Regions from separate parts of the Halomonas sp. ISL-56 genome, predicted to be linked through region 2. Evidence: predicted binding sites of a transcription regulator. Region 2 holds the regulator's gene; each other region holds the start of a gene.

Region 1 (7,507 bases), on a different contig from region 2:
CAACCTGCACTGGCACTAAACGCTCACTTATGGCCTGCCAAGTTATCAGCACCATTAGATCAGGTCTCGCCACTGATACAACAGTGCAAGTGCTTCCCGCGGTGTTAAACCGTCCATATCAACATTTTCCAACGCCTCGACCACCGGATGCGGCGCGGCGGCGAATAGATCGTTTTGCTGTGGGGCGGTTCGTGGCGCCTGCGCCGTGTTATCTACATCGCGCTGCTCCAGGCTCACCAGCTTTTCGCGGGCACGCTTAATTACATGGTTAGGCACGCCTGCTAGCTGCGCCACCTGTAAGCCGTAACTTTGGCTTGCCGGGCCTGCCTCAATGCGGTGCATAAACACGATGCTATCGCCATGCTCGGTCGCTGTTAGGTGGATATTGGCCACCCCTTCCATCTGTTCAGGCAGGGCGGTCATTTCAAAGTAGTGGGTGGCAAACAGGGTTAGCGCGCGACCTTTCGCCAAGTGTTCCGCACTCGCCCAGGCCAGCGATAAACCGTCAAAGGTGCTGGTGCCACGGCCAATTTCATCCATCAGAATGAGGCTTTGCTGGGTAGCGTTGTGGAGAATATTAGCGGTTTCGGTCATTTCGACCATAAAGGTAGAGCGGCCGCCCGCCAAGTCATCCGATGAGCCAATACGGGTAAAGATCCGATCCAGCGGGCCGATCTCGGCGGCATCGGCGGGCACAAAGCTACCGCAGTGGGCCAGCAGAGCGATAAGCGCCGTCTGACGCATATAGGTCGATTTACCGCCCATGTTAGGGCCGGTAATGATCAGCATATGCCGGTCAGGGTTGAGGGTTACATCGTTGGGCACAAACGGCGTTTCGCTGACCTGCTCGACTACCGGGTGGCGTCCCGCCTCAATTTGAATGCCGGTGTTTTCACTCAGCGTCGGACGCACCCAGCTCAGGGCTTCGGCGCGTTCGGCGAAGGCACACAGCACATCCAGCTCGGCTAGCGCTTGCGAGGTGCTTTGTAGCGCGTGAAGGCTATTGTTAAGGTCGCCAAGCAGGCGATCGTAAAGCCATTTTTCACGGGTGAGCGCTCTGGACTTGGCGGACAACGCCTTATCTTCAAACTCTTTGAGTTCGGGAATAATAAACCGCTCGGCGTTTTTCAGCGTTTGGCGGCGGATATAGTCGGCGGGTGCCTGCTGCGCTTGTGAGCGCGGCAGTTCAATGAAATAGCCGTGTACGCGGTTGTAGCCGACTTTGAGATTAGCTAAACCGGTACGTTCTCGTTCGCGAATTTCGAGCTGAATAAGATAGTCACCGGCGTTCTCGGCCATGCCGCGGTGCTCATCGAGTTCGGCATCAAAACCGTCGGCAATCACACCGCCGTCGCGAATCACCACCGGTGGATTCTCCTCCAGCGCGCGGCTGAGCATATCGGCCATTTCCGGGTAGGGGCGAATATGTGGGCGCAGGTTATCCAAGGCGCTGCCGCTTTCTATCTCGCTGAGCTGTTGCTCCAGTTCAGGCAGCGTTACCAGTGCATCGCGCAGGCGAGCCAAATCCCGGGGGCGAGCGCTATACAGCGCTACCCGGGCCAGAATGCGCTCCACATCGCCTACATCGCTTAGCGTCTCGCGTAGTGCCATATAAGCGGCATCAAGGCTGAGCAAGGCGACGCCCGCATGGCGGTTTTGGACTATTTCACGTTGGCGCAGCGGACGATTAAGCCAGCGCTTTAGTAGTCGCGAGCCCATGGCGGTGGTACAGGTATCCAGCACGCTGGCCAGGGTGTTATCACTACTGCCGCCAAGATTGATATCGATTTCCAAATTACGGCGGCTGGCGGCGTCAATCACCACCGCGTCGTCGCGGTTCTCAACACTGATGGCGGTCACGTGGGGTAGGCGTGAGCGCTGGGTGTCCCGGGCGTAATCAATCAGCACCCCGGCAGCAATCAAAGCGGTGGTTAAGTGCGCACAGCCAAAGCCGCGTAAATCCTGCACTTCAAACTGGTCGCATAAGCTGCGGGTGGCGCTTTCCAGGTCAAACAGCCACTCGCCCTGACGGCGCAGGCTGCGTTTTTGTGACCAGGCATCGGGTAGCGTCAGGCTTTCGGGCACCAGCAACTCAGCGGGGGAGAGGCGCGTGAGCTCGGCGAGCATTTCGGCTTCGCTCTCAACTTCCAGCACGTTGAAACGACCACTGGACAGCTCAAGCCAGGCAAGGCCCCAGCTCTCTCTTCCGGGGGAGACGGAGACCAAGACGTTGTCGCGGCGGGCATCAAGCAGCGCTTCATCGTGGAGCGTGCCGGGGGTGACGATACGCACCACCTGACGATCAACGGGGCCTTTGCTGGTAGCGGGGTCGCCAATCTGTTCGCAAATAGCCACTGACTCGCCGCCAGCGACTAGACGGGCCAGATAGCCCTCAGCGCTGTGGTAGGGGACGCCCGCCATGGGGATCGGCTTACCCCCCGACTGGCCACGCTGGGTAAGGGTAATATCCAGCAGCGCGGCGGCGCGCTTGGCATCGTCGAAAAAAAGTTCGTAAAAATCACCCATGCGGTAAAACAGCAATACCTCGGGGTGTTCGCGTTTGATCTTTAAATACTGGGTGATCATTGGCGTGTTGGGGGGAATAGCCTGTGACATGGGCGTCCTGATTGAGCGTAGCGCAAGCCATTTCGGCTTACGGCGTGTTCGTTGAGCCAGTTCTTTGAGCGGTTTCTTTAAGCCAGTTCTTTGGGAAAGCTAAACGCAGTATTCTACGCTGAACAGACGACTCACTTGAAGGAGCGACGATAGTGCCCAGCGAAACAAGCCTGAAAAACCTTGATTTAACCCTATTGGCTCAGCGGCTGGGGCGGCTTTGTAAGCAGTTGGATGTGGAAGTGACGGCTGCTGAATCATGCACCGGGGGCGGTATTGCCAGCGCCATTACCGGGGTGGCGGGTAGCTCTGCTTATTTTACGACTGGCTATGTCACCTATGCGAATGCCGCCAAAACGCGCTTATTAGGGGTGCCTGAAGCCACACTGGCCGAATATGGCGCGGTAAGCGAAGCGGTGGTTAATGCCATGGTGGCGGGCGCCTGCCGTGAAAGTGGCGCGGGCTTGGCCGTTGCCGTTAGCGGTGTGGCCGGGCCGGATGGCGGCAGCGCTGAGAAACCCGTGGGGACGGTTTGGCTGGCCTGGGGAGATGCTGCTGCTCAGGAGGCCGAGTGTTTTCACTTTCCTGGTGACCGCCCGTCGGTGCGCGAGCAGGCCGTACGCCAAGCCTTGGTAGGGCTGGTGGCACGGCTAAATGAGCGCGAGAAGACGAGCAAGACAAACCAGTCGTAAAAATCTGATGAAATAAGCAGAAGAGCTTTATGAAATAAGCAAAAGATCCTTATGAAAAAAAAGCGCTTAAGAAAATAGATGTGAGAAAGCGCGATCAAGGATTTGTTTACGGCCCAATCTTTGGCATACTACTGGCTAATTATACAGCTTGTTATGAGGAATCTCTGAATGGCTCAGGATGACAACCGCACTAAAGCGCTAAACGCTGCACTCACCCAAATCGATCGTCAGTTCGGCAAGGGCACCGTTATGCGTCTCGGCGACGCGCCGCGTGTCGTCATGCCGTCGGTTTCCACCGGTTCATTGGGTCTGGATATCGCCCTCGGCATCGGCGGCCTGCCGTTTGGCCGGGTGTGCGAAATCTTTGGCCCAGAGTCGTCGGGTAAAACCACCCTGACCCTTTCGGTGATTGCCCAGGCGCAAAAGCAGGGCAAAGTGTGTGCCTTCGTGGATGCCGAGCACGCTCTCGACCCCAGCTACGCAGAAAAGCTGGGCGTTAACCTGGATGACCTGTTGGTTTCCCAGCCGGACACCGGCGAGCAGGCGCTGGAAATTACCGACATGCTGGTACGCTCTGGCGGTGTCGACGTGATTGTTATCGACTCGGTCGCTGCGTTGACCCCGCGCGCTGAAATCGAAGGCGAAATGGGTGATTCTCACGTCGGCCTGCAGGCGCGTTTGATGTCTCAGGCGCTGCGTAAAATCACCGGTAATATCAAAAACGCTAACTGCCTGGTGATTTTCATCAACCAGATCCGCATGAAGATCGGCGTTATGTTTGGTAGCCCTGAAACCACTACCGGCGGTAACGCGCTGAAATTCTACGCCAGCGTGCGTCTAGACATTCGTCGTACCGGCTCGGTGAAAGTGGGCGATGAAGTCACTGGTAACGAAACCCGCGTAAAAGTGGTTAAAAATAAGGTGGCGCCACCGTTCCGTCAGGCTGAATTCCAGATTCTTTATGGCAAGGGTATCTACCACGCCGGTGAGGTCATTGATTTGGGTGTGCAGTGCAACCTGGTCGACAAAGCCGGTGCTTGGTACAGCTATAAAGGTAAGAAAATCGGCCAGGGCAAGGCGAACTCAGCGCTCTACCTTGAAGAGCACCCGGACATCATGCTCGAAATCGAAACGCAGATTCGTGAGCAGCTCCTGGCCAAGCCCGATCCTAAAAAGGAAAAGGACGACGCGCCTGCCGAAGCAGCGGCAGAGTTGGATGCGGGTGATGACGATCTGCTTTAAGACGATTTTAGCCAAGCGGATTCTGTCTAAGCTGATTTTGTCTAAAGCAAGCTGATGGCATTCACCTCCCAGCGTGATGCCACGCCCCGTGATATTGCTATTGGCTTACTCGCTCGGCGCGAATACTCCCGCACCGAGCTTGCCCAGCGGCTAAAGAAAAAAGCCTTCGACGACGACGCTATTGATGAGTGTCTTGATGCGCTGGTTGAGCAAGGGCTGCAGTCTGACGCTCGCTTTGCAGCCAGTTTCGTCCGCTCGCGCATTCTGCGCGGGCAGGGCGTTATCCGCATTAAAGGCGAGTTACGCCAGCGTGGTGTTGACCAGGAAACCCTTAAGAGCGCTTTTGAAGAGGTAGAGAAGGGCGAACAGGTCGACTGGTTCGAATTAGCCCGGGAAACCCTGGCGCGCCGCTTTGATAATCCCGGCGAGACACCTAAAGAGCGCGCTCGTCGCGAGCGCTTTCTCGCCAACCGCGGCTTTGATTTTGAGCAAATTCGCTACGCGCTCTCCTGTCTTTAATAGGTTTTCTCCAGCCTGTGAAACGCTCCCCTCTTACATTTCTAGTAGCGCTCTAATACGCTTGTCTATCTGGTTGTTCACGTAGTTGTTGCGCTTCTGTTGCTAGCTGTTTGCCTTTCTGCCACTAAGTGCGGCTTTAGTCGTTTGACAACTGCGCTATAATGGCTGCTTTGCGACCCCTGAGGGTAGCGGCAACAGCGCCCTGGGACATCACGCTTTCTTGTTACGGATACCCTATGAAAAGCGCAGAGATTAGACAGGCCTTTCTCACCTTCTTCGAAGAGCAGGGGCATACCATTGTACCCACCAGCTCCTTAGTGCCGGGCAACGACCCGACGCTGCTGTTTACCAATGCCGGCATGGTGCCGTTTAAAGATGTGTTTTTAGGCCGCGACCCGCGCCCTTACGTGCGCGCCACTTCTGCGCAGCGCTGCGTACGTGCGGGCGGAAAGCATAACGACTTGGACAATGTCGGCTATACCGCGCGTCACCACACTTTCTTTGAGATGCTGGGTAACTTCAGCTTTGGTGACTACTTTAAGCGCGACGCTATTCGCTTTGCCTGGGTATTTCTGACCGAAACGCTGGGTCTGCCTAAAGATAAGCTGTGGGTAACGGTGCATATCAGCGATGATGAAGCCGAACGGATCTGGAAAGATGAGATCGGTATCGATCCTGAGCGCTTCTCCAAGCTGGATGAAGATAATTTCTGGCAAATGGGCGATACCGGCCCCTGTGGCCCCAGTTCGGAAATCTTCTTTGATCACGGCCCAGAGGTCTGGGGTGGCCCGCCGGGCAGTCCGGAAGAGGATGGCGACCGCTATATCGAAATCTGGAACCTGGTATTTATGCAGTTTGATCGCGATGCTGCCGGCACGCTCAATCCGCTACCCAAGCCCTCAATCGATACCGGTATGGGCCTCGAGCGGGTCGCCGCTGTCATGCAGGGCGTGCACTCCAACTACGAAATTGACCTGTTCCAAAACCTGCTCCAGGCCGCGGCAAAAGCCACGGGTCACCCGGATACCGCTACACCCTCACTGCGCGTAATTGCCGACCATATCCGCTCCTGTGCCTTCCTGATTGCCGATGGCGTGCTGCCTTCCAACGAAGGGCGTGGCTATGTGCTACGCCGGATCATTCGCCGCGCGATTCGTCATGGCCACAAGCTGGGTGCGGTGGAGCCGTTCTTCCATAAGCTGGTTGAGGCGCTGGACGCTGAGATGGGTGATGCCTATCCGGAGCTGCGTGAAGCGAGCGATCAAATTGCTCGGGTGCTGCTGAAAGAAGAAGAGCAGTTCGCGCGCACCCTGGATCACGGTATGGGGCTATTGAATGCGGCTTTGGCTGAGTTGGACGGTAAAGTACTGCCGGGTGAAACCGTGTTCAAACTTTACGACACCTACGGCTTCCCGTTCGATCTCACCGCTGACGTCTGTCGTGAGCGTGGCGTTACCCTGGACGAAGAGGGCTTTAAGCAGGCGTTAGAGGCCCAGCGCGAACGCGCACGGGCAGCCAGCCAGTTCGGCGCCGACTACAGCGCCTCCATCGAGCTGGAGGGTGAGACGGCCTTTACCGGTTATGACCGCCTGGAAGATCAGGCCAAGGTAACGGCGCTGGTCGACAGCGAAGGCAACGAATTGGCCGCCTTGGAAGCGGGGCAGAAGGGTGTCGTGTTACTAGACCGCACGCCGTTTTACGGCGAGTCGGGCGGCCAGGTGGGCGATACTGGCTACCTGTATGTCGACGGCGGCCGTTTCCAGGTCACCGATACCCAGAAACAGAGTGGGCATCATCTTCACCAGGGCATAATGGTTGAAGGCTCGCTAAGAGTCGGTGCCAGCGTGCGCGGCGAAGTAGACGCCAGCCTGCGCACCGCCACCATCCGTAACCACTCGGCCACTCATCTGCTGCACAAAGCGCTGCGTATGGTGCTGGGTGATCACGTGCAGCAGAAAGGCTCGCTGGTTAACGCCGAGCGCCTGCGCTTCGATTTTAGCCACTTCGAGCCGATGACCGCCGAGCAACTGGCGGAAGTCGAGCGGCTGGTCAATGAGCAGATTTTGGCTAACGCGCCGACCAAGATCGAGCAAATGAGCCTGGATCAAGCCAAGGCCAAGGGCGCAGCAGCACTGTTTGAGGCCAAATACGCCGACAACGTGCGCGTGCTGACCATTGGTGCCGACGACTTCTCTATCGAGTTATGTGGCGGTACCCACGTGGCACGTAGCGGCGATATTGGCTGCTGTCATGTAATGAGCGAAGTAGGCATTGCTTCCGGTGTGCGCCGTATCGAAGCGATCACAGGTGAAAATGCGCTGAGCTACTTCCGCGAGCAGGAAGCCCGCCTTGAGCGACTTGGCGAACGTTTGAAGACTAAGCCAGAGCAGGTCGAAGCGCGGGTAGAGTCACTGGTTGAGCGCAACCGTAGCCTGGAAAAA
Region 2 (7,507 bases):
CCCAGGCGCCCATTGTTACTGGCGACGGTGTGGCTGGAGAAGTCAGCTTGGGCGAGCGCTGCCCTTCACCCTGCGTGCGGGTTAAGTTTTTAGCCGAACTGCGCGAGCGAGTAGGCGAAAGCGAGGCGGTTGTGAGCCTTGATCAACTGGCTAGCCGCGACATTAGCGGATTAAAGGCCGCACTAGTCGAGCAGGATAGTCGCTTTAAACAGCTCACTGACCAGCGCACGCTGTGTGCAATTAACCAAGTCATGTCCAATGACGAAGCGTTAGTGACCGATGATGACGAAGTGGCATTTTTCCCGCCAGTTACAGGGGGGTGAGTGTGGATAATAAGCTGGATATTAAAGTAGCGATTCAAGCAGCCCCATTCTCAATGGCCTACGGCTATGACGATGCCTTAGCGGGGCGTAGCGATATTGGCGCGGTGGTGAGTTTTACCGGCTTAGTGCGTGATTTTAATGAAAAACCGGATGTCACGGGGTTAACGCTGGAGCATTACCCGGGCATGACCGAGCGCACGTTGACAGACATTGGCGAACAGGCTTGGCAGCGCTGGTCGCTCCAGGCAGTGCGGATTATCCATCGCGTTGGCTATCTGGCGCCGGGTGACCCAATTGTGCGGGTGCTGGTGGCTAGTGCACACCGGCGTGAGGCATTCGAAGCCTGCGATTTTATAATGGATTACCTGAAAACCCAGGCGCCCTTCTGGAAGAAAGAGCATTCTACCCAGGGTGAGTATTGGGTCACAGAACGCCACTCTGATCAGCAGGATGCAGCGCGCTGGGAATGAGTTGCCGGGTCGCTGCGCTCCTCGCCGTGACACGAAACTGTCATTGCGAACGCAGTGAAGCAATCTCGGGGTTAGGCGTCAACGCTGGTTGAGATTGCCGCGTCGCTGCGCTCCTCGCAATGACAAATAAGAAGGCTCCTCGCAATAACACGAAACTGTCATTGCGAACGCAGTGAAGCAATCTCGGTTTTACTGCCATCTTGGTTTAGTTTGCCGCGTCGCTGCATTCGTTGCAATGATGCGGCTCTAACGGTTTGCGGCGCTTTCATACGCAGCAGATTCGGGCATTTCGGCGGCCATAATCTGTAGGTGCACGTCGGGCAGGTGCTGCATATGCTCCGCCAGCCAGTGAACCAACCGCGGCTGCAGTGCCTGACGCAAGTCGGAAAGCGTCTCAGCTGCAATCTCCTCAAGCTGATCATCCAACCAATCGCTAAAGCTATCTTCATCCAGCGGGCTGGCCCCAGAGGCATCCAACATCAAGCGGCCAATCCGTGCCCAGCCAGTGTCAGTCGCGGTCACCGGCAGCGCAAGATACAAGCTGCCGCGACGGGCCTTATTGACGTCATTCACCTCAAGACCGGGGTGGGGCACCACGCTGTTCTGGCTGACAATGCAGGGCGGCTGCGGGTAGCGTGTTTCACAGTGCAACCCGTGGCTATCAAAATTGATCATATCGCCGTTTACCGGCGTCAGTGGGGCGCTAATGCCCAGCTGGTTGGCGATGGCCTGGTGGGCCTGCTGATGGCGTGCTTCGCCATGCACCGGCATAAGATGCTTGGGCCTAACCCATTGATAGAGTTTGATCAGCTCATCCTGAGCAGGATGCCCTGTGGCGTGCAATTCAGGGTGATTGAACTCGTCATAGATGCTGACACCGAGATGCGCCAAACGCTTTTTAAGCTGTTCGATGGGGCGCTCATTGCCAGGAATGGCTTTGGCCGAGAAGATGACGTTATCGCCCGGCTGAAGATCCACATAGGGGTGACGGCCCTGGGCGAGACGCTGAAGTGCGGCGCGGGGCTCGCCCTGACTCCCGGTGGCGATAATCACCACTTCATCCCGAGGCAGGTAGCCAAGGTCGTGGTTGGGCACCAGCGGCGGCAGATCATCCATATAGCCTAACCCACGCGCGACGCTGACCATGCGCTCCATGGAGCGTCCCATTAAGCTGATACGACGGCCGCATCGATGCGCCGCGCGTCCTATCGCTAACACCCGGGCAAGATTGCTGGCAAAGCAAGAGATCACCACGCGGCCCTGGCAATTGCTGAGGGTTTTTGCCAACGCCCGGGCGACGTCCCCTTCGCTGCCAGAGTGGCCAGGCATTGGAGCGTTGGTGGAGTCGCCCACGACTAAGTCAATTGGTGCAAGCGCCTTGAATTGGGTGGCGCTGATCGGCGTGCCGATGATCGGTTCGGGGTCGAGTTTCCAGTCACCGGTATGCAAGACACGGTAGCCACCGGCGATCATCATTAACGCACAGCTCTCTGGGATCGAGTGCGTTAACAGCAAATAGCGCAGCGTGAACGGTCCGCTTTCCAGCGCCTCGCCAGGTTCAATGACATGGATAGCCGCGCTGCTAAGCTGATGCTCGGCAAACTTTAGCCGCAACAGGCCCGCCGCTAGCGGGGTGGCATAAATCGGACAGTTCCACACCGGCCAGAGCCAGGCCACCGCGCCAATGTGGTCTTCATGGCCGTGGGTGATAAACAGCGCTTTGGGTACAATCCCTAATGCTTTCGGCGTATCGAGATTGGGCACTTGTAGCGGTGAGTTGGGAAGATCCTGGCGGATCGTCATGCCGCAGTCCACGGCTATCCAGTGGTCGTCATAGCCGTATAGCGTTAGATTCATTCCAATCTCACCGCAGCCCCCCAGCGGCAAGATGCGCAGCGGTGGACGACGACGGGGACGAATTTGAACGCGTGGTGAATGCATCTGTTATGAAAAACCTAAAAAGTAGTGACTTAACTATACGGGAAGGCAGGGGCGGCTAACAATCATCCTTGGCCTTCCGATACAATATGCAGCCTAAGCCGCTGGTTTGTCATAATTACCTTAGAAATAGGTCAAGAGTAGCTCACATGTCTCATTATTATCGTTTAGTGGTTTCCTGTCCTGACCGGGTGGGGATTGTTGCAAGGGTCTCGAGTTTTATTGCCCAGCAGGGCGGCTCTATTACCGAAGCCAGCCAGCACTCTGATTTAGAAACCGGCTGCTTTTTTATGCGCTATGAAATTTTGGCGGATTCGGTAGGTATGACCGTAGAAGCGTTGCGTGAGGCGTTTGCGCCGGTAGCCAGCGAATTCAATATGCAGTGGTCACTGGTGGATACCCAACAACGTCGGCGGGTAGTACTGATGGTATCGCGAGAGTCACACTGCTTGGTCGATCTACTTTACCGCTGGCAAGCGGGTGAGCTGGATTGCGATATTGTTGGCGTTATCTCCAATCATGACGATATGCGTTCTTTGACAGAGTGGTACGGCATTCCATACCACCATGTGCCGGTAGACCCTGACAATAAGCAAGCCTCCTTTGCCAAGGTACAGGCCGAAATCGACAGCGCCCGCGCTGACTGCGTGGTGTTGGCACGCTATATGCAAATTCTGCCCCCTGATCTGTGTGCACGCTATGCGGGACGCGTGATCAATATCCATCACAGCTTTTTGCCCTCTTTTGCCGGGGCAAAACCCTACCACCAGGCTTACCAGCGGGGCGTAAAACTTATCGGGGCTACCTGCCATTATGTGACCGAGGAGCTCGATGCAGGCCCCATCATCGAACAGGATATTCATCGCGTTAGCCACTGTCATACGCCCACTGATCTAGTCCGCTTTGGCCGTGATGTAGAGAAGGCGGTGCTCGCTCGCGGGTTGCGTTGGCACTTAGAAGATCGCGTGCTGGTGCACGGCAATAAGACAGTGGTCTTTAGCTAGAGGCTCCCTAACGCCATCAACCCGAGAGGCCGCCATGTCATTCGCGCAAAGTGTTTTAGCGCCCTGGGCGCTGCTGTTTACCTGGCTACTCTCGCTAGGCGTTTTAGCGTGGGCACTTTGGGGGCGGCCCTGGCAGGTGTTGCTAGCGGATACGGCGCTTCAGCACCGCTGGCTAGGCGCCACGCTGGCAGTGCTGCTGATGTGGCAGCTTCGTGCGCAGGCGGTTGATTGGCTCACGCTGCACCTTGTTTTCACAGTATTAATGACACTCGTTTTTAAAGCACCATTAGCGCTGATTAGCAACGTGCTGATTAATATCGCTATGGTGGTCATTGGTCGCAACGAGTGGATGCTAATGGGGGCAAACGTACTGGTTACTGGTGTCGTCCCGGCGGCCGTTATTGGCACGGTATGGCGGTTGGTGGATCGCCGCCTACCGGATAACTTGATGGTGTTTCTATTTGCCTGTGGCTTTTTTGGTGCGGCGCTGGCAACGCTGGGAGGTGGGCTGGCGGCGGTACTGCTCATTATTGTTGCAGGTACTGATCCTGAGGCGATCTATCTCGCCCAGGAGTATGCGCGCTTCTTGCCTCTGTTAATGCCTTCAGAGGCGTTCATCACCGGCATGCTGTTGAGTATCCTGCTGGTCTATCACCCTAACTGGGTGGCCACCTTCAATGACCACCGCTATATCGACCTGCAATAGTGGTGGTTGCTAGCCGAGTGCCTGGCCATTACCGCCACGAATTACCCCTACACCAACGCCTTCGATATCGAGCGACTGGGATCGCAGGTCGATTTCAATGGGCGCAAAGTCGGGGTTTTCAGCAAATAGCGTCACTTGGTGCCCCTGGCGTTTGAAGCGTTTGACCGTTACTTCATCATCTAGTCGTGCTACTACAATCTGGCCATCGCGCACCCGGTCGGTGCGATGCACCGCTAATAAATCGCCTTCCAAAATACCAATATCTTTCATCGAAAGCCCGCGTACGCGCAGCAGGTAGTCGGCTTTGGGTGTAAAATACTCGGCTGGCAGGGGGCAGTAACGATCAATATGTTCAGCGGCTAAAATGGGGCTGCCAGCGGCCACCTCACCGATTACGGGCAGTCCAGTCGGCAGCGTCTCAACGTTGGCAGCAGGTAACGAGGTGACGGCGTTTTCCAGGACGTCTTGAGGTTCCTGGTTGGGCAGGCGGATGCCACGAGAGGTGTTGCGGATAATGCGAATAACGCCTTTGCGTTCCAGCGCGCGCAGGTGCTCTTCTGCAGCGTTGGGAGAGCGGAAGCCAAGTGCTTTGGCAATTTCGGCGCGGGTAGGAGGGTAGCCAAATTCGCCCATAGTCTTAACGATAAAATCAAACACGTGCTGTTGGCGAGCGGTTAGCGGACGCGACATACCAGACTCCATAAATTGTGAATAGACAGTAACAAGTTAAATGTCGACTTAATCAATGAGTGGTTAAGTATACAGTATGTTCCTCTGTCCAGTATATGGCTTGTCAGCGCCTATCGGTGATGCCTATGCAATTTTCCTAATCGTTTGAAACTAAGTTTCTGCTTATTTAACCAGCCACATTTTGTCAATAAATCAAGCGTTGAGCCCGGCAAAGTTATGGCATAGTATTTTGCTATGTTTTAAACACCTGTTTCCCTGGAGAGCGACATGGCTCAATCTGATACGGTGACACGTATACTCGATACCGCTGAGGTGCTGTTTGCAGAGCGGGGTTTTGCCGAAACGTCGCTGCGTAACATCACAAGCAAAGCGCGCGTTAACCTGGCCGCCGTCAATTACCACTTTGGTTCCAAAAAAGCCCTGATTCAGGCCGTTTTTTCGCGTTATCTGGATCCTTTTAATCAGCGTTTTCACACCGCTTTGGATGAGCTGGAAGGCCAACACGCTGGGCGCGTTATCCCGCTTGAAACACTGCTCGAAACCATGGCCACAACTGTTCTTGCGGTGCCAGCTGAGCGCAACAGTTTAAAAGTGTTTATGCGTCTGCTCGGTCTTGCCTACAGCCAGGCCCAGGGACATCTCCGGCGCCATATCCAGCAAGAGTACGGCGATGTATTTACCCGCTTCACCGAGCTTGTCCGTAAAGCAACGCCAAACCTGCCTGACGCAGAGCGTTTTTGGCGGCTACACTTTATGCTTGGCACGGTTATATTTACCCTGTCTGGCCTTGATGCACTGCGCGATATCGCGGAGAAGGATTATCACGAACAGGTCTCTGTGCGTGACTTGGTAAGGCGGCTGCTCCCGGTCGTTGTAGCTGCCATGAATGCGCCTTTACCTCTGACCCTTGAAGAAGCCAAGCCTGAAGAAGGAAAACATGCGAACGCCTACGCTAGCTGAGCTACCTCCGACTGATAATATCTGGCTGGAAATTGATACCACTCAACAGCAACTGCGCTGTTGGCGAGGACCTAAAGTGCTCCACGAGTGTGCAATTTCATCCGGTGCCGCTGGAAGCGGGGAGCTCAGTGGTAGTGGTCAAACGCCCCACGGCTGGCACTATGTGCGAGCCGCTATTGGTGGCAACATGCCCGAAAATGCCGTGTTTCGAGGCCGCCGCTGGACGGGCGAGATATTTTCAGCCGCGCTAGCTGAAGCTTATCCTAAACGTGACTGGATTTTGACCCGCATCCTGTGGCTGTGTGGATTGGAGAAGGGGGTGAACCGCGGTAAGCAGGTAGACTCTCAGCGGCGCTATATTTATCTTCACGGCACACCACCTGAGGAGCCCATGGGCGTTGCTGCTTCCCACGGCTGTATTCGTTTACGTAATAGTGATTTGCTGACCATTTTTTCTTTAGCGTTGCCGGGTACCCCTGTTTGGTTGCACGGTGGCCGTCAATGCTTTGATTAATCAGATTTTGACACCGCTAGACGATCGTCTAGAATCATCGCCCCTTTCAATGGATCTCTCACGATGACTCAACCGTTAGGCCCGGTCATGCTTGACCTTGAAGGCCCAAAATTGACGGCTGCAGAGAAACGCTTGTTGCTAGAACCGACGGTAGGGGGTGTCATTTTATTTGCCCGCAATGTCGAAAATGGCTATCAGGTGCGCCAGCTTTGTAGCGATATTCGCCGCGTGCGGGCTGATTTACTGCTTGCCGTGGATCAGGAAGGCGGTCGCGTGCAGCGCATTAAGGAGGGCTTAACACGTCTTCCTGCCATGGCGCGTATCGGCGAATGTTATCACGCTACCCCGGAAGATGGCCTGGCGTTAGCCAAAGATGCTGGTTGGCTGCTGGGGATGGAGATGGCCGCCTGCGGGCTGGATCTAAGCTTCGCTCCGGTATTGGATGTTGAGAGCGGCCTATCCAGTGTTATCGGTGACCGTAGTTTTAGTAGTGATCCTCTGCACGTGGCCCAACTGGGCAGTGCCTTTATTCAAGGGCTTCACGATGCCGGTATGGCCGCTGTGGGTAAGCATTTCCCGGGTCATGGCGGCGTTGCAGCGGACTCCCACGTTGCGCTACCGGTCGATGACCGCCCGCTAGACGTGATTAAACAGCATGATCTTGTGCCCTTTACCCAGTTAGCCTCACAGCTGGATGGGGTTATGCCTGCGCACGTTATTTATAGCGCTTTCGATACGCGCCCAGCGGGGTTTTCACCCACTTGGCTGGGCATGCTACGGGAATCGCTAGGCTTCAAAGGCTGCATTTTTTCAGATGATCTAAGTATGGCGGGCGCCCATGAAGCAGGAGACCCCAAAGCGCGTGCCCAGGCCGCACTTGCAGCAGGTTGCGATATGCTGCT
Region 3 (7,507 bases), on a different contig from region 2:
CAGACGATCATAAAGCTCACGCCCTTTAGCGGTTAACGCAATACCGCGCTGTTCAATTTCGCCAAAGCGGGCGGTGTGCTTACCCTCAACAGCGTCCGCGAATGCGATGGTCTCTTCCAGTGCTTTAAAACTGGTTTGGCGCAACAGTATCGGGCAATCGCGACGCGGCGGGCCTTCAATAGTCGCTTTAGGGTCAATGCCCACACTGGGCATACGCCGCTGCACGTCATCAATATCCAGCGTTCTCGGCGTTAGGTGGTTAATGTGCGGGCCACGGAAGCAGACCACATCAGCGATTAAGCGGTGTTCGGCGTGCAAACGCTCATAGGTCGCCAAATCGACCGTGGCGTTGTCGTGCCAGCGAAACGTTTCCAACGCTTCCTGCACAAACTGCTCGGCATCCTCGGCACTTAGGCCGCCCTGTTGCTCAAAACGCTCAACCAGTGTTTTGACGTTGGCAGTGAAGATATCGCGGGCCTTTAAAATTTCACTCGCCTGCTCTCTGAGCTCCGCTTTTTCAATCAACTCAAGGCGTAGTAACGAGGTAAACACACGAAATGGATTACGCTTAAGCGCACTATCCTCCACCGGCCGAAACGCCGTGGAGTGAACCGGTACGCCCGCCGCGGCTAGATCATAGTAGCCTACCGGTTCCATACCCATTACGGCGAACATGCGCCGCAGCATGGCTAATTCGTTTGGGCTACCCACTCGAATAGCGCCGTGGCGTTCAACGCTGATACGTGCCAGCTCATCGCTGGTTTGCAATTCACTATTTAGCCTGGGGTTTGCGGCTAATACCGTTTGGTTAACCGCCTCAACCAGCGACAGCAAGGTGCCGTATTGGGGTACCTCTTGCTGATACATTGCCGACATCGCGCGGGAAAACTGGTCGCGAATTTCATCACTGCTAACGTAAGTTGAACTCATCGGGCTATCCTGTTTGTAAACGGCTATAGCGGCCCATATAAGGGTGGTACCTACATAGTAGCGCTATCGAGGCATTAACAATTTCACTTTTTCCGCGCCTTGCTACAAATAAAAGCCATTTAAAAGCCGCCCTCAGCGCTTAACAGCCAAGCTTCTTAGCCTGTTATATTAGCGCTTGATCTTGTTGACGTAGGCTGGCACTCATGACGCTTCCTCTTTATCTAGGCTTGCCCATGTGGGCCAATCAAGACTGGTTGGGCAACCTTTATCCACGCCACGCTAAAACTGAGCTGTTAACCGATTACGCCGCGGTGTTTTCCAGCGTTGAGGGCAATACTACCTTTTATAGCGGCACGCCAAAGCCAGAAACTATTGCTGCCTGGGCGCGCCAAGCACCACCCCACTTTCGCTTCTGTTTTAAATTACCTGCCAGCATCACCCACGATCAGCGTTTAACGCGCTTGGAAGACGCTTGGGCATTTTTAGCGGCGCTAGAACCGCTTCATGATCGCTTAGGGCCAACCATGGTGCAGTTGCCGCGGGATTTTGGCCCTCAAGAGCTTCCCCAACTTGAAGCGCTGCTTAAAGCTTGGCCTGCCCATTTGCCTTGCGCGGTCGAGGTTCGCCACCCTGAGTTTTTCCACAAAGGGGCCGCCGAAACGGCCCTCAACCGCCTGTTGATAACTTATTCAGCCAATCGCGTGATGCTTGACGTGCGCCCGCTCTTCTCGACTCCGGCAAATAACCATTTGGGCTTGGCCCACGCTCAGCAAGAAAAGCCGAAACTCCCGCTACACGTGCTTTCCACGGCAAATGTTCCTGTCATTCGTTTCATTGGCCATATTGACAAAACGATTAATAGCAGCTACTTCACCGCCTGGAAAGACCGCCTAAAGCTGTGGATAAATCAGGGGAAAACCCCTTTCTTATTTGTGCATACTGCGGATAACCGCGAGTCTCCCCACATGGCTCGCATCCTCTATAACGCGCTAGGAGAAGTGACGCCATTACCCCCACTTGCCCCCTTCGCCGGTGAAAAGCAAAGCCAGCTGTTTTAGACCGCTTTTTTAGGTGAGCTAACTGGCATGCTTGCTTTCGATCAGATAAATTGCGTTTACTTTCGGAAAAGTACGCTGGCAATGACTCATTTTTCCGAAAAAACGGTGTATCGCACCGAAAAACTCATTACAACTGATTAAAAGAAGGTGTGTCATGGCAAAACTTGCACACGCACAATGGTCATCGCGCATGGCCTTTGTGCTGGCCGCCGCTGGTTCAGCGGTAGGCCTGGGGAATATTTGGCGGTTCTCTTATTTGGTTGGTGAAAGCGGTGGTGCCGCTTTTGTGCTGGTCTATCTTGCCTGCGTGGCATTGGTCGGGGTGCCCATTCTGCTTTCTGAGTGGATGATTGGCCGACGCGGCCAGAAAAACCCCATCGACAGCATGAAGGATCTCGCCCATCAAAGCGGTAAGTCTAAGGGGTGGGCACTGGTCGGTATCAGCGGCGTAGTCGCCGGCTTTCTGATCCTGTCTTTCTACAGTGTGATTGGCGGCTGGTCGCTTAACTATACGCTGAGCTCGGTCATTGGCACCTTCAGCGGCCAAAATGCCGAAAGTATTGGCGAGATCTTCAACGGAATGCTTGCAAGCCCCGGCACGCTGCTGCTCTGGCACAGCGCCTTTATGCTACTGGTTATCGGCATCGTTGCCCGCGGCGTGACCAAGGGACTTGAGAGCGCCGCGCGCTCGTTGATGCCTGCGTTGGTCATTTTGATGCTGATTTTGGTGGGTTACGGAATGACCACCGGCCACTTCGGTGAAACCTTAACGTTTATGTTCAGCCCTGACTGGGGCGCGCTGAATGGCGGCGTGGTGCTTGCGGCCATGGGCCAGGCGTTCTTCACGCTGTCACTCGGGATGGGCATCATGATGGCCTACGGCTCGTACCTTGGCGAAGACGTCAATCTGCTGAGCACAGCGCGCACGGTCATCATTATTGATACCGCCATTGCGCTGCTTGCCGGTTTGGCTATTTTCCCCATCGTCTTTGCTAATGGCTTGAGTGCCGGCGAAGGCCCGGGGCTGATCTTTGTCACCCTGCCTATCGCGTTTGGCAATATAACTGGCGGCGCCATCCTGGGACTGATGTTCTTCCTGCTGCTGACTTTTGCCGCGTTAACCTCAGCGATCTCATTGTTGGAACCCACCGTCGCGATGCTTGAAGAGCGCACTCCGCTGTCGCGCATTCCAGCAACCTTGGTTAGCGGTATTTGCGTGTGGCTATTGGGTGTTGCAGCGCTGCTGTCGTTCAACCTGTGGTCTGACGTTGTATTCTTCGGGCTGAATATCTTTGACTTGCTGGATACCTTCACGGCGAAAATTCTACTCCCGCTTACCGGACTGGGAGCCGTCGTATTTGTCGCGTGGTGCCTGGATCGCAAGAGCGTTGAGGAAGAACTGGCGCTGTCTGCAACAGGGCTCATCGTGTGGAACATTGTGGCACGCTTTATAGCACCGATCGGCGTTATCGTGGTGTTCCTCGCCGGTATTCTTTAATACGGGTCTGCTCGGCTCTTTGGATTCTAGAGCCGAGCGCCTATTAGCATGCTTTAAAACGGCTAGATCTCATATCAGGCATTGCCACATGGCAATGTTCTCAGTGCCGTCTCAGTGCAACTCGCTCTCTTGCCGATCTTCATCGGGTAAGGGGGCGATATCCCGCGATAACTTCTGAAACTCTCGATGCAGCTCAATACCCCGCCGCGCCCTTAAGCTACGTTGGGCTGCGCTGCGCTGGCGCTGAGCGTGCTCATCCACTTCCATACTCATAAAGATATCGAGCAATTCGCTTTTAACCGAGGTGATTCGTTCGACGTTTCTCATAATCGACGTTCCTCCAGATGAATATGCCTTCGTCCACCTGCATCCGTGACGACTGTTATGATGCAGTGCGGCACTTCAATTATTACTATAACCTACTTGACAAAATGATGACTATTCCTAAAAAAGGGGGCTAACGGCCTTTAAACGCTATACCTAACGTCGTTATCAATGCCCATTTGCGCCACCAGTCAGGCATACTGTGACCAATGCCAACGAAGCCAAGTGTGCTAGAAAGCCAAGGAGCTGTGAACGTGAGTCGCGCCCTGTTCGATGAAATGAGACGCCGCATGGAGCACTTTCGACGCTCCGAGCAAAAAGTGGCGCGGTTTGTACTGCGCAACCCCGAAGAGGTTATCCACATGCGCATTGTGGATCTGGCCACCGAAGCCACCGTTAGCGAACCTACCGTGGTGCGCTTTTGCCGTGCGCTGGGTTGCAATGGCTTTCAGGACTTCAAGCTACAGCTAGCGCAAATGCTGGCCAGCGGCAGTCAGTTCGCGCAGTTCTCCATGAACGATAGCGACTCGGTCGCTGAGTTTTCCCACAGCATCTTCGACTCGACGGTGGGCACGCTGCTCTCGGTTCGCGACCGGCTGGATAACGATGCCCTGGGCCGTGCGGTAAATGCCCTGGCGATGGCCAATCGGGTTGAGTTCTATGGCTTTGGGGCTTCCGGCGCTGTGGCCTTTGATGCCCAGCACAAGTTTTTCCGCCTACAAATTTCCACCTCTGCCTACGCCGATCCGCATATGCAGAATATGTCGGCGGTGACGTTGAACGATGGCGATGTCGTTGTGGCCATTTCCCAAACCGGCCGCACCAAAGCGCTGGTTGCCAGCGTGCGCTTGGCCCGTGAAGCGGGCGCGACGGTGATTGGCCTGTGCCCCAGCGGCTCGCCGCTGGCCGAAGAAGTCAGCCTGCCGCTGTATATCGATGTCCATGAAGATACCGAGATCTATACCCCGCTTAGCTCACGCATTGCACACTTGGTGCTAATTGACGTGCTTGCCGTCGGCGTGGCCAAAACCCGCGGCCCGAAACTCGCCGAACAGCTTAAAGCGGTTAAAAAGAGCCTTAACACGCTGCGCTTTCCTGAAGAATCCTAGTCTTTGCCTATACCGAGGGCAGGTTGTAGCGAGGGTCTTTTGACAGGGATGTCAAAAGTAGCGCCCACGGATGGGTTCACAGCGCCCTCGCGGAAACCTGCCCTCGCACAGAGGCGAGAAGATTGCCACACCTGTATACACAGCCAGTTTGCTGGCTGTGCTAGACTAGCCGCCTATTTTTTGATCCGGCAGCGGCTACTATGGACGACGTCACGGCGATTCTCGATCAGCTCAACTCCGCCCAGCGCGAAGCAGTGAGCGCCCCCCAAGGTAATCTGTTGGTGCTCGCAGGCGCTGGCTCCGGTAAAACCCGCGTGCTGGTGCATCGCATCGCCTGGCTGATGCAGGCGGAAGGGCTGTCACCCTACGCGCTGCTCGCCGTCACCTTTACCAATAAAGCCTCAAAAGAGATGCGCACGCGCCTTGAGGCGCTGCTGAGCCTCTCAATGCGCCATGTATGGGTGGGCACCTTCCACTCTATCGCCCACCGCCTGCTACGCACACACTGGCAGGACGCCAAGCTGCCGCAACACTTTCAAATCATCGACTCCGACGATCAGCTACGCCTGGTCAAACGGCTGCTGAAAGATTACTCCATCGACGACGAGCGCTACCCGCCGCGCCAAGTGCAGCACTTTATCTCCGGTTGTAAGGAAGAGGGGCTGCGCCCCCACCAGGTTAATGTCGACGGCGATGCCTACATGGGCCAGATGGTCGAGCTCTACGAGCGCTACCAGCTCACCTGCGAGCGGGGAGGTCTGGTCGATTTCGGCGAGCTGCTGCTGCGAAGCCTCGAGCTACTGCGCGATAACCCGACACTTCTGAAGCACTACCAGGAGCGCTTTGGCCACGTACTGGTGGATGAGTTTCAGGATACCAATACACTGCAATACGCCTGGCTAAAACTGCTCACCGGAATGAAGACGCCGATGACCGCGGTGGGCGATGACGACCAGTCGATCTACGGCTGGCGCGGCGCCAAGGTGGAGAACATCAGCCGCTTTGAGCAGGAGTTCCCGCAAACCTACACCGTTCGGCTTGAGCAGAACTACCGCTCCACCAGCGCGATTCTGGAAGCTGCTAATACGCTGATCAGCCATAACAGCGAGCGGATGGGTAAAAACCTGTGGACTGACGGCATCGAAGGCGAGCCGATCTCGATCTACGCCGGGTTTAACGACCTGGAAGAAGCCCGCTATATCGTTGATACCATTAAAGAGAAGGTCGACGAAGGCTTCAACCGCCGCGATATCGCGATTCTTTACCGCTCCAACGCCCAGTCGCGGCTGCTCGAAGAGACGCTGATTCGCCAGGGCATGCCCTACCGGATTTACGGTGGCCACCGCTTTTACGAGCGCCTGGAAATCAAAAACGCCCTGGCCTATTTACGCCTGATGCTCAACCGCGATGACGACGCCTCGCTGGAGCGGGTGATTAACGTGCCCACCCGCGGCATCGGTACGCGCACGGTGGAGATTGTCCGTCTGCGCGCCCGTGAGCAGGGCATTCAGCTGTGGCAGGCGCTCCACGATTCAATTAACGACGGCTCCTTGAAAGGGCGCGCCGCCAATGCGGTTCAAACCTTCGCCAATCTGATTGAGCAACTCGATAACGATGCTTCCGGCATGGCGCTGCACGAGATTATCGATCACGTCACCGTGCATACCGGTTTGATTGAGCATCACAAAAGCGAACGCGGCGAGAAAGGCCAGGCACGGGTGGAAAACCTGGAAGAGCTAGTCACCGCTGCCCGCGCCTTTACCCATGGCGATGTGTTTGAAGCGCCTGAGGCGGGCGAAGGCATGGCGGCACTGGAAGCGTTTCTTTCCGAAGCGGCCCTTAACGCTGGCGACCACGAAGCCGAAGAGTTTGAGGATAGCGTCCAGCTAATGACGCTGCACTCGGCGAAGGGCCTGGAGTTCCCCGTGGTGTTTATTGCCGGTGTCGAAGAGGGCCTGTTTCCGCATAAAATGTCGCTGGAAGAACCGGGCAGGCTCGAAGAGGAGCGGCGGCTCTGCTACGTGGGCGTCACCCGCGCCATGCAGAAGCTCTACCTGACCCACGCCGAAACCCGTCGTTTACACGGCAAAGAGGTGTTCCCGCGACCGTCGCGCTTTCTCCGCGAGCTGCCGCCCCACCTGATGGAAGAAGTCCGCCTGCGGGGGCATATTTCCCGACCGGTCACCGCGTCGCGCACCTCCTTTGCCCAGCAAAGCGTCGAGGGCAGCGACGACCTACCCAGCTTGCACGTCGGCCAGGGGGTTGAACACCCGGTATTTGGCGAAGGGATTATTCTTAACGCGGAAGGCGAAGGCGCCCGCGCCCGAGTACAAGTCAGCTTTGAAGGCGAAGGCGTCAAATGGTTAGTCCTCGGCTTTGCCAAGTTGACGCCGCTCTAAGGCGCAAGCGCTTGGTGTTGAGGCCAATGGCTTGCCGATTAAAACCCGCTTAGCGCATACTGGCGGACGGACACTGCGCTTTTTTGCGCGCTGACAAAAAAATCCTATAATTTCCGGAGTTTTGCTCGCCATGCAACGCCGTAACTTCCTAAAAACCGTCGGCCTGGGTGCCGCCGGTGTCGCTGCTGC

What was found. Region 2 encodes LexA, which represses DNA repair genes until DNA is damaged. Its sites were predicted from a motif close to TACTGTNTANNTANACAGTA; they were not measured.
Region 1: the regulator LexA is predicted to act here: its motif matches at 3,435-3,454, upstream of recA (recombinase RecA).
Region 3: the regulator LexA is predicted to act here: its motif matches at 5,049-5,068, upstream of uvrD (DNA helicase II).

The regions. Positions count from the first base shown of each region.
Region 1 is NZ_JAGGRO010000005.1:210,447-217,953, reverse strand. It holds gene mutS (DNA mismatch repair protein MutS) at 55-2,616, opposite strand; gene J7J49_RS04605 (CinA family protein) at 2,766-3,305, shown strand; gene recA (recombinase RecA) at 3,474-4,547, shown strand; gene J7J49_RS04595 (regulatory protein RecX) at 4,602-5,066, shown strand; gene alaS (alanine--tRNA ligase) at 5,303-7,507, shown strand, end outside.
Region 2 is NZ_JAGGRO010000021.1:37,928-45,434, reverse strand. It holds gene moaC (cyclic pyranopterin monophosphate synthase MoaC) at 1-323, shown strand, start outside; gene moaE (molybdopterin synthase catalytic subunit MoaE) at 326-793, shown strand; gene J7J49_RS18145 (ribonuclease J) at 1,040-2,650, opposite strand; gene purU (formyltetrahydrofolate deformylase) at 2,881-3,735, shown strand; gene J7J49_RS18135 (energy-coupling factor ABC transporter permease) at 3,770-4,441, shown strand; gene lexA (transcriptional repressor LexA) at 4,451-5,131, opposite strand; gene J7J49_RS18125 (TetR/AcrR family transcriptional regulator) at 5,399-6,091, shown strand; gene J7J49_RS18120 (L,D-transpeptidase) at 6,069-6,605, shown strand; gene nagZ (beta-N-acetylhexosaminidase) at 6,669-7,507, shown strand, end outside.
Region 3 is NZ_JAGGRO010000006.1:8,450-15,956, reverse strand. It holds gene hglS (2-oxoadipate dioxygenase/decarboxylase HglS) at 1-930, opposite strand, end outside; gene J7J49_RS05195 (DUF72 domain-containing protein) at 1,134-1,988, shown strand; gene J7J49_RS05190 (sodium-dependent transporter) at 2,143-3,486, shown strand; gene J7J49_RS05185 (PA3496 family putative envelope integrity protein) at 3,598-3,813, opposite strand; gene hexR (transcriptional regulator HexR) at 4,065-4,919, shown strand; gene uvrD (DNA helicase II) at 5,120-7,318, shown strand; gene J7J49_RS05170 (TRAP transporter substrate-binding protein) at 7,449-7,507, shown strand, end outside.